DNA from 4 places in the Arthrobacter sp. B0316-1-20 genome. Region 3 is predicted to be linked to each of the others. Evidence: riboswitches for the same ligand, from Rfam matches in the RefSeq annotation. Region 3 holds a riboswitch; each other region holds the start of a gene.
The links. Region 3 has a riboswitch for cyclic di-AMP ahead of AC5RW2_RS13205 (M23 family metallopeptidase). Riboswitches for the same ligand answer to the same signal wherever they lie in the genome.
Positions count from the first base shown of each region.

Region 1: linked by a shared signal. The riboswitch ahead of AC5RW2_RS00740 (C40 family peptidase) and the one ahead of AC5RW2_RS13205 (M23 family metallopeptidase) in region 3 are both predicted to bind cyclic di-AMP.
Region 2: linked by a shared signal. The riboswitch ahead of AC5RW2_RS00265 (M23 family metallopeptidase) and the one ahead of AC5RW2_RS13205 (M23 family metallopeptidase) in region 3 are both predicted to bind cyclic di-AMP.
Region 4: linked by a shared signal. The riboswitch ahead of AC5RW2_RS13700 (C40 family peptidase) and the one ahead of AC5RW2_RS13205 (M23 family metallopeptidase) in region 3 are both predicted to bind cyclic di-AMP.

Region 1 covers NZ_JBNHHC010000001.1:153,159-156,358, forward strand. The annotation lists gene AC5RW2_RS00735 (MDR family MFS transporter) at 1-466, opposite strand, end outside; gene AC5RW2_RS00740 (C40 family peptidase) at 848-1,756, opposite strand; cyclic di-AMP (ydaO/yuaA leader) riboswitch at 1,760-1,924, opposite strand; gene AC5RW2_RS00745 (LysR substrate-binding domain-containing protein) at 2,174-3,106, shown strand; gene AC5RW2_RS00750 (MFS transporter) at 3,182-3,200, opposite strand, start outside.
Region 2 covers NZ_JBNHHC010000001.1:49,084-52,283, forward strand. The annotation lists gene AC5RW2_RS00260 (iron-dependent transcriptional repressor DtxR) at 144-839, shown strand; cyclic di-AMP (ydaO/yuaA leader) riboswitch at 939-1,152, shown strand; gene AC5RW2_RS00265 (M23 family metallopeptidase) at 1,159-1,926, shown strand; cyclic di-AMP (ydaO/yuaA leader) riboswitch at 2,044-2,216, shown strand; gene AC5RW2_RS00270 (NlpC/P60 family protein) at 2,221-2,943, shown strand.
Region 3 covers NZ_JBNHHC010000007.1:26,905-30,104, reverse strand. The annotation lists gene AC5RW2_RS13210 (NlpC/P60 family protein) at 1-138, opposite strand, end outside; cyclic di-AMP (ydaO/yuaA leader) riboswitch at 142-315, opposite strand; gene AC5RW2_RS13205 (M23 family metallopeptidase) at 433-1,200, opposite strand; cyclic di-AMP (ydaO/yuaA leader) riboswitch at 1,205-1,417, opposite strand; gene AC5RW2_RS13200 (iron-dependent transcriptional repressor DtxR) at 1,515-2,207, opposite strand; gene serC (phosphoserine transaminase) at 2,456-3,200, shown strand, end outside.
Region 4 covers NZ_JBNHHC010000007.1:138,742-141,941, forward strand. The annotation lists gene AC5RW2_RS13695 (MDR family MFS transporter) at 1-205, opposite strand, end outside; gene AC5RW2_RS13700 (C40 family peptidase) at 776-1,654, opposite strand; cyclic di-AMP (ydaO/yuaA leader) riboswitch at 1,658-1,822, opposite strand; gene AC5RW2_RS13705 (LysR substrate-binding domain-containing protein) at 2,073-3,005, shown strand; gene AC5RW2_RS13710 (MFS transporter) at 3,124-3,200, opposite strand, start outside.

The DNA of each region.
Region 1 (3,200 bases), on a different contig from region 3:
TGCCCATCGTTTTGCCGCGGTCCTCGGCCGGCACCAGGTTCATCAGCGTGGTCATCAGCAGCGGCATCATGATCGCGGTGCCCGACGCCTGGACCACGCGGGCCACCAGCAGCACCTCGAACCCCGGAGCCAGCGCGGCCAGCAGCGTTCCCGCGGAGAACAGCGCCATCGAAGCGGTGAAAACTTGGCGCGTGGTGAAACGCTGCAGGAGGAATCCGGTCACCGGGATGACCACGGCCATCGCCAGCATGAACGCCGTGGTCAGCCACTGCGCCGCGCGGGCGCTGATGCCCAGGTCGTCCATCAGCTCGGTCAGCGCCACGGACATGATGGTCTCGTTCAGGATCACCACGAACGCAGAGACCAACAGGATGCCAATCACGCGCCGGTTCCGGCGCGTCTCATCAGCCGTCAGCCCGCTGCCCGTGGCAGACCCGGGCCGTGCCGAGGCTCTGTTCGTCGACATTTCTTTATTCACGGGAAGATCCTCGAGTGGAAATCGTGCTGTTGGGGGCGGCCGGAACAGCCCAAGATCGCCGGGCGCAGGCGGAGTAACAGCTTAACCTGCCCCCGCTGACTCCTATTCCCGGCGGTCAACCTCGAATAAACAACGACGCCGGTGCTCGCCGCCGGGCGGCAACCGCCTCCTGCGGGGGAGGGGGGCGCGCCAAATGGTTCCCCCACCGGTCCCCTTCAAGAGGACTCCCGCCGCGTAGTTAAAGTGGAGGGAAAGTCGCGCTTACGGGTTAAAAGAGGAGAAGCCCCGCCGGCGCAAGGCCGACGAGGCTTCCCTGTGATCCCGGACCGGCCGTTGGGGGAATAGCCGGTCCAGGAGTTTTAGGGGTGGTTACATCGTGTAGTAACCGGTAACGGGCATGGCGTTCACGTTGTGCACCATGGTGCCCTGGCTCGGGTTCAGGGCGCTGATCATTTTGCCGCCGCCCAGGTAGATGCCCACGTGGCCGCCGCCGTTCTGCACCACCAGGTCGCCCGGCTGCGGGTTGCTGGTCGGGGTCAGGGCGCCGCCCTGGTGCTGGCTGAGGCGGGGGAGGTCCACGCCGGCCTGGGCGTATACCCACTGGGTGAAGCCGGAGCAGTCCCAGCCGGCCGTGGAGGTGCCGCCCCAGACGTAGGGCGTGCCCTGGGCGGACAGGGCGATGTCCACGATGCTCTGGTTGCCACCGGTGGAGGCCGGCTTGATGTCGGCGCTGGCCAGCGAGACAGTCGCGGCGTCGGTCGACGCAGCCAGGGTCGTGGCGGCTCCGCCGCCGCCCTGCGCTGCCTGTCCGCCACCGGACTGGACGGACCCGGTCAGCGCGATCTGGTCGCCCGGGTAGATGATGGAGTACGCGCCCAGGCCGTTGATGGCCAGCACGTCCTGCACATTCTTGCCGTACTGGGCGGCAATCGTGCCCACCGTGTCGCCCGCGACCACGGTGTGCGTGGTGGCACCGGTAGCGGCACCGGCGTCGGCGGCCGAGCTGGTAACGGAAGCGCGCTCCACCTCGAAGCCGGCGTTGGCCGGAGCGGCAACGGTGTCCGTTGCATTGGCAGCGCCGTAGGTCGGGACCGTGACATCGGCGGCGGCATTGGCCGGCAGGCCGGCACCCAGCATCAGGCCACCGGCGGCGGTAACGACGGCGGCGCCGCGGCCGACGGTTCCGGCGCGGGACGAGACAGCCTGGGACAGACCGGCCACGGTGGTGTTGCGGACCGGGGTGGCACGGTGGCGTGCGCGATTGTTTTTGAGCAGCAAGAAGATACCTCTCCCAATGCCTGCGAGGTAAGCTGTCGGGTTCGGGTGGGAGTCACCCGGCCGTGCGGCAGCGCGGTAAGCACTCCATACGACTTAACCCCAAGAGCCCCAAGAGGGGCCCGGAATGTGGGTCCCCCGCCTCTGCCAGATGTCTAGCGAACGAACTCGGAAAGGCTGGCAGAGCTAGGCAATACCCTCCGAGGACATCGGCGCATGATCGCCGACGTGCTGAAAACATTACATAACGGTTCGGTAACTGTCCAAGCCCTGAAATTTACCTGTGGATAACCTGAGAGCCATCTTTCGGTCAGGAGCGAGCAACCCCCAGGCGGCCGTTGCACGCGTCCGTCACGGTACATCGGGCGCAACAATCGGCCGATTAAGCAGTCGCTGCGGGCTAACTTGTACGCTGGCAGAGTGGTGGACTTCACGCTTAAACAGCTTCAGTACTTTGTTGCAGTCGCTGACCACGGCTCAATCTCGGCCGCCGCGGCCGCCAGCCACATCTCTCAGGCGGCGATGTCCCAAGCGCTGACAGAGCTGGAGCGGATCGTCGGCGCGCAGCTGATGGTGCGGCACCGGTCCCGCGGAATCGCCCTGACCGGCGTCGGGCAGCAATTCCTGCGGGACGTCCGGAGCCTGGTCCGGCACGCCGACGACGTGCAGAACAGCATCATCGAGCGCCAGCAGGGGTTGGTCGGCCCGCTGGCCATCGGCTGTTACAGCACCCTGTCCGCCTTCTGGGTGCCGGTGATCAGCGAACGGTTCATCAAGCCGCATCCGCGCCTCACCGTGACCATGGAGGAAGGCGAGGCCGCCGAGCTGCAGCATCGGATGCAAGAGGGCTATCTGGACGCGGTGCTGACCCATACGCGGCACCTCTTGCCCGGCGTGCAGGCCCGCACCGTCAAGGAAGGCCGGCCCTACGTCCTGCTGGCTGCAAGCCACCCGCTGGCTTCGCGCAAAAGCGTCCGGCTCGCCGAGCTGGCCGAAGAGGACTTCGTCTCGCTGGACATCCCCACCGTGCGCGATAACCAGTTGGTCAATCTGCGGTTGTCCGGGCTGGATCCGAAGATTGCCTGGCGTTCGTCAAGTTTTGAGGCGGTGCGGGGCATGGTGGCGCGCGGCCTCGGCTACACCGTGCTGGTGCAGCGGCCGCCGGGCAATCACAGCTACGACGGGCTTCCCCTGGCCACGGTGGAAATCGACGGGCCGGTCGGTCACAGCGACATCTGTGTGGCCTACGCCAGCGTCACCCGGCCCAGCCTCAGGCTGCGGGCATTCCTGGATTTTTGCGCAGAGGTCGGCGGCGCTGCGGCGAGCGGCTGGGATGAGCACACGACGGCGTGATCCCGCTTAACCGCGACGGCGGCCGCTGCCTTGGGCAACGGCCGCCGCATGCCCGTTACGGCACGGCTGGAGGAACTACATGTTCTCCGCGGTC
Region 2 (3,200 bases), on a different contig from region 3:
ATTGTTGCGTTGGGCGCTCGGCGCGTCAGCCCGCGGCGAAGCTGCCGGTCCGGCAAGGAAAACAGGCTAGGCTGGGGAGGGGAAAACACCCTCATGCATGCTGCTGGAGCAGCCTTTTCACCGCGCCGAGGAGCAAGAAGCCATTGACTGATCTCATCGACACTACCGAGATGTACCTGCGCACTATCCTCGAGCTCGAAGAAGAGAACATCGTCGCGCTGCGCGCCCGGATCGCCGAGCGGCTGCGCCACTCGGGCCCAACCGTGTCGCAGACGATCGGGCGGATGGAGCGGGACGGACTCGTGGTCGTCACCGGCGACAGGCATCTGGAACTGACCGAGCTGGGCCGGCGTAAAGCCACCGAAGTGATGCGCAAGCACCGACTGGCCGAGCGGCTGCTCTCCGACGTCATCGGACTGGACTGGGCCTACGTGCATGACGAGGCCTGCCGCTGGGAGCACGTTATGAGCGAGCGGGTGGAGCAGCGGCTCTACGAACTGTTGGGCAGGCCGACGGTTTCGCCGTACGGCAACCCCATCCCCGGCCTGGAAGCGCTCGGGGGCCAGCCGGCCGAAGAGTTCACCACCGGCGTGCTCAATCTGGCGCAGGCCATGGGCAGCTACACGTCCGACAAAGAGGTGAGCATCGTCAGGCTGGCGGAGCCCATCCAGGTGGAACCGGAACTGTTGCTCCAGCTGGAAGAGGGCGGTTTGAAGCCGGGCGCAAGCCTTCAGCTGGAGACCGCCGGCGAGTACATCTCCGTGCGCGTGCCGGGGATCGAAGGGGCCTTGGAACTGCCTCCGGAAGTTGCCGCGCACATCTTTGTATCAATGCGATGAAACGTTGACCCTTGAAAACACGCACCCCGGATAACGGATTTATTACTTTCGGGGAGTTTTACGTATAGTTGACCCGGGCATCGAGACATCGATTCCCACACCCTCCGCAAGCCGAGCCCTGTCGGCGGAGGCGTGTATCCGTGAGACAGGGGCGGAGGACCCACCAAGCGGCAGTATGTTCGCTGCCTTGGGGTGAAGCCGCAGCGGGCAAAGCCTCGGTGAATCGTTCCACCGGCGCTCTGTGCGGTGTGGCCGAGTTTTCTCTTGACTCGAATCCGACAGCTAACTTCGCAGGCGCTTTGGGAGAGGTAACAGAATTTTGGCAGGACACAAAGCCTCGGGACGGCGCCGTTCAACCGCCCCGGCCGAACACTCACGCCCTCGTGCCGCAACGCCCGGCCGACGCCGCGCCCAGCCGGCGCCGTCTCCGGTAGCAGCAGCCGCGCGCGACGTCGGGCATAAGACAGCGATCGTTGCAGCCGCCTCCGGGATGGCCCTGACCGTGATGCTGCCGACGACGGCCGGCGCCACCGCCGACGCCCCGCAGGATGCCCCGGCCGCCAGCAGCATCTCCGCCGCCACCGAAGCCCGGCTGACGTTCGAGCGTGCCGGCCTGACCAGCAAATTCGACCCGGACACCAAGCTGAAGCAGGTCATGGTCGCCTCGGGCAGCAATGCCAAGGTCGTCAGCAGCGAGGGCTCCCTCTCGCAGCCGATGGACGAGCTGACCATGACGTCGCCGTTCGGCTACCGTGTCAGCCCCATCACCGGCTACGCCGGTGAGCTGCACACCGGCCAGGACTACGGAGCAGCCTGCGGCACCCCCGTCCACGCAGCGGCCGGCGGAACCGTCGTCGAGGCGGGCTTCCAAGTCGGCGGCGGAGGTAACCGGATCGTGGTGGACCACGGCAACGGCCTGAAGACCACCTACAACCACCTGAGCACCATTGACACGTCCGTCGGTGCCACCGTGCAACGCGGGGAGATGGTGGGCCAAAGCGGCACCACCGGCGCCTCAACCGGCTGCCACCTCCACTTCGAAGTGATGGTCAACGACAAGCTGGTGGACCCCACCGGCTGGCTGTGATGAACACGCCGTAATCGGAACGTGACACATCCCGCAAACTGTTATAAGGTTTCACCCGTGCCCGTCGTCAACAGGCTGGCACCTTCGGGCGGAATGCCGAACTCTGCCGTCGCCCGAAGTTCGTTCGCACCGAATCGCATGGCAGAGGCGGGGGAACCACTTCCCGGACATCGCACGGTGTCCTTGGGGTAAAGCCGACCAGGCCCGGGCCACCAGCCCGCAGCCTGCCGGCCGGATGAACTCCCATCCGAACCCGACAGCTCACTTCGCAGGCATTTGGGAGAGGTACAGACCGTGTCCAAGAGCATTACTGCGGGCCGCCATCGTGCGACCCCCGTCCGCACGAGCCCGCTTGAGACGATTTCCAAGGCTGTGTCCGCGAATGCGGGAACCATGGGACGTCAGGGTGCCGTGATCGCCGCCGCTACCGGCTTGGTTCTGACCGGTACCATCCCGGCCCAGGCTGTCAGCGCTGACCGAGGGGTCGAGGCCCCGGCCCGCGTGCAGGTGGAAGCCGTGCAGGCCTCCGCAGCCGTGAAGCTGACCTTCGAACGCGCGGGGATCACCTCCACCCCCGCGCCGGAGCCGGTTGTCCAGGCCGTCTCCAACGAAATCAACCCCACGACCGGCAACGACGCCGGGTCGAACGAAACCAAGACTGTCAAGAAGGCCGGCGAGGCTGCCGCCAGCGGAGCCGCCGGCGCCATCGTCGCGGCCGCCTACGGACAGATCGGCGTCGCCCAGGACTGCACGGCCCTGGTCGAGAACGCCCTGCGCGCGGCAGGCTTCGCGGTGGGCGACCTCGCCCCGGCGCAGTTCTTTGCCTACGGAACGCAGGTGGCCACCCCGCAGCCCGGCGACATCATCTACTACGCCAACGGCGGTGCCGGCGTGGCCCACGTGGCCATCTACGTCGGCAACGGCCAGGCGGTCCACGGCGGATGGGCGGGCTACAGTACTGTTCTGGGCAGCGCCTACATCGGCTCCGGCCCGGTCTTCATCCGTCCGGCAGGCTAAGCACTTCCTGTCACGGCCCTCTCGCGGCGCGTCCTTCGGGGCGCGCTGCGAGCGTTAACAAGGCGCGCGGAGGGCCTGGGTGGAATCGGTGCGCGGACACGGCGCGCGGAGGACCTGGACGGAAACGGGGCGCGGAAACAGCGCGCGGCAGACCTGCCCAGGAGTGGCGCGAAGAAGGGGGCCGGTCGGCGCGCGGAAGACCCGTGCGCGAAGCCGGGCCCCGGAGCCGCGCGTGGAAGACCCGCGCGACAACGGCG
Region 3 (3,200 bases):
GCCGGTAGCAGCGGCGAAGACGGCACCCTGGCGTCCAACAGTTCCGGCGTTTGCGGAAACAGCCTTGGAAATCGTCTCAAGCGGGCTGGTGCGGACAGGGGTCGCACGGTGGCGGCCCGCAGTAATGCTCTTGGACACGGTTGTACCTCTCCCAAATGCCTGCGAGGTGAGCTGTCGGGTTCGGATGGGAGTTCATCCGGCCGGCCGGTTTCCGGGCTGGTGGCCCGGGCCTGATCGGCTTTACCCCAAGGACATCCTGCGATGTCCGGGAAGTGGTTCCCCCGCCTCTGCCATGCGATTCGGTGCGAACGAACTTCGGGCGACGGCAGAGTTCGGCATTCCGCCCGAAGGTGCCTGGCAGTTGATGCCAGGCACAGGTGAAACCTTATAACAGTTTGGCGACTGAGTCACATTCCGGTTACGGCGTGTCAATCAGAGCCAGCCGGTGGGGTCCACCAGCTTGCCGTTGACCATTACTTCGAAGTGCAAATGGCAGCCGGTTGACGCTCCGGTGGTGCCGCTTTCACCCAGAACTTCTCCACGCGCCACGGTGGCGCCCACCGTTGTGTCGATGGTGCTCAGGTGGTTGTACGTGGTCTCCAGGCCGTTGCCGTGGTCCACCACGATCCGGTTGCCGCCACCGCCGACCTGGAACCCGGCCTCGACGACGGTGCCGCCGGCCGCGGCGTGGACCGGCGTGCCGCAGGGGGCTCCGTAGTCCTGGCCGGTGTGCAGTTCTCCGGCGTAACCGGTGATGGGGCTGACCCGGTAGCCGAACGGCGAGGTCTTGATCAGCTCGTCCATCGGCTGCGAAAGGGACCCTTCGCTGCCGATGGGCTTGGCCTTCCCGCCGGAGGCGACCATGACCTGCTTCAGCTTGGTGTCCGGGTCGAACTTGCTGGTCAGCGCGGCCCGTTCAAAGGTCAGGCGCGCTTCGGTGGCCGCTGAGATGCTGCTGGTTGCCAGCGCTTCCTGCGGGGCGTCGGCTGTGGCGCCGGCCGTCGTCGGAAGCATCACGGTCAGCACCATGCCGGAGGCGGCAGCGACAATCGCGGTTTTATGGCCGACGTCGCGGGCGGCCGCTGCTACCGGCGACGGTGCCGGCTGCGCACGCCGCCGGCCGGCTGTCGCTGCGCGAGGGCGTGGGTGCTCGACCGGGGCGGTTGAACGGCGCCGTCCCGAGGCTTTGTGTCCTGCCAAAATTTATACCTCTCCCAAAGCGCCTGCGAAGTTAGCTGTCGGATTCGAGTCAAGAGAAAACTCGGCCGCATCGCGCAGAGCTCTAGTGGAACGATTCACTGTGGCTTGCCCGCTGCGGCTTCACCCCAAGGCAGCGTACAAACTGCCGCTTGGTGGGTCCTCCGCCCCTGTCTCACGGATCCACTCCCCCGCCGACAGGGTTCGGCTTGCGGAGGGTGCGGGACCGATGGCTCGGTGCCCGGATTAACTATACGGAAAGTCAGTGAAAGTGATAAATCCGTTATCCACGCCGCGTGATTCCGGGGCGCAACGTTTCATTCCATCGAGACAAAGATGTGGGCCGCGACCTCCGGAGGCAATTCCAAGGCCCCCTCGATGCCCGGCACGCGCACGGAAATGTAGTCCCCGGCGGTCTCCAGTTGCAGTGTCGCGCCGGGTTTCAGTCCGCCCTCTTCCAGCTGGACCAGCAGTTCCGGCTCCACCTGGATCGGCTCGGCCAGCCGGATGATGCTGACCTGCTTGTCGGGCGTGTATGTGCCCATCGCTTGGGCCAGGTTGAGCAAGCCGTAGGATTCCTCCACGGGCTGGCCTCCGAGCGCTTCCAACCCCGGGATCGGGTTGCCGTAGGGGGAAACCGTCGGCTTGCCCAGCAGTTCGTAAAGCCGCTGCTCCACCCGTTCGCTCATCACGTGTTCCCAGCGGCAGGCCTCGTCATGGACATAGGCCCAGTCCAGGCCGATGACGTCGGAGAGCAACCGCTCGGCCAGCCGGTGCTTGCGCATGACCTCGGTTGCCTTGCGCCGGCCCAGTTCGGTCAGTTCCAAATGCCTGTCACCGGTGACGACTACCAGTCCGTCCCGCTCCATCCGGCCGATCGTCTGGGAAACGGTGGGGCCGGAATGGCGCAGCCGCTCCGCAATCCGGGCGCGCAGCGCGACAATGTTCTCTTCTTCAAGCTCGAGGATGGTGCGCAGGTACATCTCGGTGGTGTCGATGAGATCGGTCAATTGGTTCTTGCTCCTCGGCGCGCGGTGAAAAGGCTGCTCCAGCAGCAGGCATGAGGGTGGGGCCCTTCTCCAGCCTAGCTTGTTTTCCCTACACGACTGGCAGTTTCGTCGCTGGTAGACGCGCCGCGGCGCCACGCAACATTCCCGGTTCCGACTAACAGCGCCCGCTGGCGTTGGGGCAGAATGATACGGGCGTTCAACGGTGAACTGCCATCGAGATCACTGCCACCACGCCAGGAAAGGTATTCATGAGCGATACCCAGTCCATCAGCATTCCCGCCGACCTGCTCCCGAAGGACGGGCGTTTTGGCGCCGGTCCTTCCAAGGTCCGTCCGGAACAGGTCGACGCGCTGGTCGCCGCGGGCCGCAACCTGCTGGGAACGTCGCACCGCCAGGCTCCAGTGAAGAACCTGGTCGGCAGCGTCCGCGAGGGACTGCAGGAGTTCTTCAAGGCTCCCGCGGGCTACGAGATCATCCTGGGCGTTGGCGGCTCCACCGCCTTCTGGGATGTCGCCTCGTTCGGACTGGTCGAGCAGAAGGCCCAGCACCTGTCCTTCGGCGAGTTCAGCTCCAAGTTCGCCGCGGCCACCAACAAGGCCCCGTTCCTGGCCGAATCCAGCATCATCACGGCGGAGCCCGGTTCCCGGCCGGAGCCGCGGGCAGAGGCCGGCGTGGACGTGTACGCCTGGGCGCAGAATGAAACCTCCACCGGTGTCGCGGCTCCGGTGCAGCGTGTGGAAGGTGCCGACGACGGCGCCCTGGTTCTCATCGACGCGACCTCGGCTGCCGGGGGGCTGGCCGTGGACGTCAGCCAGAGCGATGTTTACTACTTCGCCCCGCAGAAGAACTTCGCGTCCGACGGCGGCCTGTGGCTGGGCGTCTTCTCCCCCGCCGCGCTGGAACGCGCGGCGAAAATCGGCGCCTCCGGCCGCTGGATTCCGGACTTCCTCAACATGGAAACCGCGATCGATAATTCGTTGAAGAACCAGACCT
Region 4 (3,200 bases), 110 kb from region 3:
CCGCGCGGGCGCTGATGTGCAGGTCTTCCATCAGGTCGGTCAAGGCCACGGACATGATGGTTTCGTTCAGGATCACCACAAAAGCGGAAACCAGCAGGATGCCGATCACCCTGCGGTTGCGGCGCGATTCATCTGCCGTCAAACCGCTGCCTTGGGCCTGCCCGGGCCGCGCCGAGTCACTATTCGTCGACGGTTCATTACTCACGGGAGAATCCTCGGGTGGGAGTGCGTGCTGTTGTGGTCGGCCTCCGAAGGGCCAAGAACGCCGGCGAAAACGGCGGAATAGTAGTCTAACCCTCGGCCATCAGCTCCTATTCCCGCTACCCCTCACGGTCTGGCAAATAACGACGCCGGTGCTCGCCCGACGGGGCAGGGTCGCCTCGGAATGGGGCGGGGGAGTGCGCTGCAGTTCCCGATGCCAAGCCTTGGGCCAGAGACGGACTGCGGACCGCAAAGCCCGGTTAAAGAGGCAAAGCTTCGCCCCAAAGGGAGAAGCTTCGCCGGTTAAGGCAGCGATTACGCGTTACGGAGGCAACGCCCCGTTGTATAAGGGGCCCCGTGTTAAAGAGCCGTGTTAAAGAGGAGAAGTTTCGCCGGGAAGAGGCACGGGTCCCCTTGAGGAGGAGCCTGCCAGTTAAGAGGAGAAATCCTGCAGTTAAGGAGGAGATGCCCGTGCTTAAAGAGGAGAGGCCCCGTCGGCGCATGCCGACGGGGCTCCCTGTGGTCCTGGGCCGGCCGTTGGGGGGAATGACCGGCCCAGGAAACTGTGGGGCTACTAGATGGTGTAGTAGCCGGTGACCGGCATGGCGCTCACGTCGTGAACCAGGGTGCCCTGGCTCGGGTTGAGCGCGCTGATCATCTTGCCGCCGCCGAGGTAGATGCCGATGTGGGCGCCGCCGTTTTGCACGACCAGGTCGCCGGCCTTCGGGTTGCTGGTCGGCGTCAGGGCGCTGCCCTGAGTCTGGCTGGTGCGGGGCAGGTCGACGCCTACCTGGGCGTAAACCCACTGGGTGAAGCCGGAGCAATCCCAGCCGGAGGTGGAGGTGCCGCCCCAGACGTAGGGGGTGCCCACGCCCTGCATGGCGATGTCCACGATGCTCTGGTTGCCGCCGGTGGAAGCGGGCTTGATGTCGGTGCTGGCCAGCGAAACGGTGGCGGTGTCTGCCGGTGCAGCCTGGGTGGCTACGGTTGCCACGCTGGTGCCCTGGGCAGCCTGGCCGCCGCCGGACTGGGTGCCCTGCGCGGAACCGGTCAGCGCGATCTGGTCGCCCGGGTAGATGATCGTGTAAGCGTTCAGCCCGTTGGCGGCCAGTACGTCCTGCACGTTCTTGCCGTACTGGGCGGCGATCGTGCCTACGGTATCGCCAGCGACCACGGTGTGGGTGGCGGCGTCGGAAGCAGCTTCGGTGCTGGCGTTGGCCGGGGCGGCAACGGCGTCCGCAACATCGGCTGCACCGTAGGTCGGGACGATGACATCGGAGGCAGCGTTGGCTGGCAGGCCGACGCCCAGCATCAGACCGCCGGCAGCCGTGACAACGGCGGCGCTGCGGCCGACGGTGCCGGCGTGGGATGAAACAGCGTTGGTCAGGCCGGCCACAGTGGTGTTGCGGACGGGGGTGGCGCGGTGGCGTGCACGGTTGTTTTTGAGCAGCAAGAAGTAACCTCTCCCAATGCTTACGAGGTGAGCTGTCGGATTCGGATGGGAGTCACCCGGTCGTGCGGTAGTGCGGCATGCACTCCACGCGACTTAACCCCAAGGGCCCCAAAGGGGCCCGGAAAAGTGGGTCCCCCGCCTCTGCCAGATGTCTAGCGAACGAACTCGGGAAGGTTGGCAGAGCTCAGCAATACCTTCCGAGGACGGCGGCGGATGTTCGCCGTCGTTGCAATTACGTTACATAACGGTTCGATAACTGTCCAAGCCCTGAGATTTACCTGTGGATAACCTGAGAGCGGGGCCTCGTCGGGAAGAACAGACATCCGACGCGGGCGATACCACGGGGTATGGCCGCTACATCCACCGGCACAATCCGCCCAGAAATCCATCCACATCGCATTACTTGTACGGTGACTTGGTGGTCAACTTCACTCTCAAGCAACTGCAGTACTTTGTGGCAGTCGCCGATCACGGATCGATCTCCGCCGCCGCAGCCGCCAGCCACATCTCACAAGCGGCAATGTCTCAGTCGCTGACGGATCTGGAACGGATCGTGGGCGCGCAGCTGATGGTACGGCACCGGTCCCGCGGAGTGGCTCTGACAGGTGTCGGCCAACAGTTCCTGCGAGACGTCCGGAGCCTGGTCCGGCACGCCGATGACGTGCATAACAGCATCATCGAGCGCCAGCAGGGACTGGTCGGTCCGCTGGCCATTGGCTGCTACAGCACCCTCTCCGCCTTCTGGGTCCCGGTGATCAGCGAACGGTTCATCAAGCCCCATCAGCGGCTCACTGTGACCATGGAGGAAGGGGAAGCCGCCGAGCTGCAGCACCGGATGCAGGAGGGCTACCTGGATGCGGTGATTACCCATACGCGGCACTTGCTGCCCGGCGTGCAGGCGCGAACGGTCAAGGAAGGCCGGCCCTATGTTCTGCTGGCGGCCGACCACCCGCTGGCTTCCCGAAAAAGCGTCCGGCTTGCCGAACTGGCCGAAGAGGACTTCGTCTCGCTGGACATCCCGACCGTGCGGGACAACCAATTGGTCAACCTGCGGTTGTCCGGACTGGACCCGAAAATCGCTTGGCGTTCTTCGAGTTTTGAAGCTGTGCGGGGCATGGTGGCCCGCGGCCTCGGCTACACCGTGCTGGTGCAGCGGCCGCCGGCTAACCACAGCTACGACGGTCTTCCGCTGGCCACTGTGGAGATCGACGGGCCGGTCGGGCACAGCGACGTCTGCGTGGCCTACGCCAGCGGCACCAAGCCAAGCCTCAGGCTGAGGGCCTTTCTCGACTTCTGTGCGGAGGTTGGCGGCGCGGCTGCGAGCGGATCCGGCGAGCGCACGACGGCGTGACGCGGCTTAACGCGGCGCCCAGCCGACAAACGCACGACGGCACGGCACGGCTTAACCGTGACGGCAGCCGCTGCCTCGGGCAACGGCCGCCGTAACGTTCAGGCCTAGCGAGCAGAGACTACATGTTCTCCGCAGTGAGGTCCTGGTTCTTACCCTCCTTGATGCCCAGGATGCAAAGCCCGGCCAGCACGAACG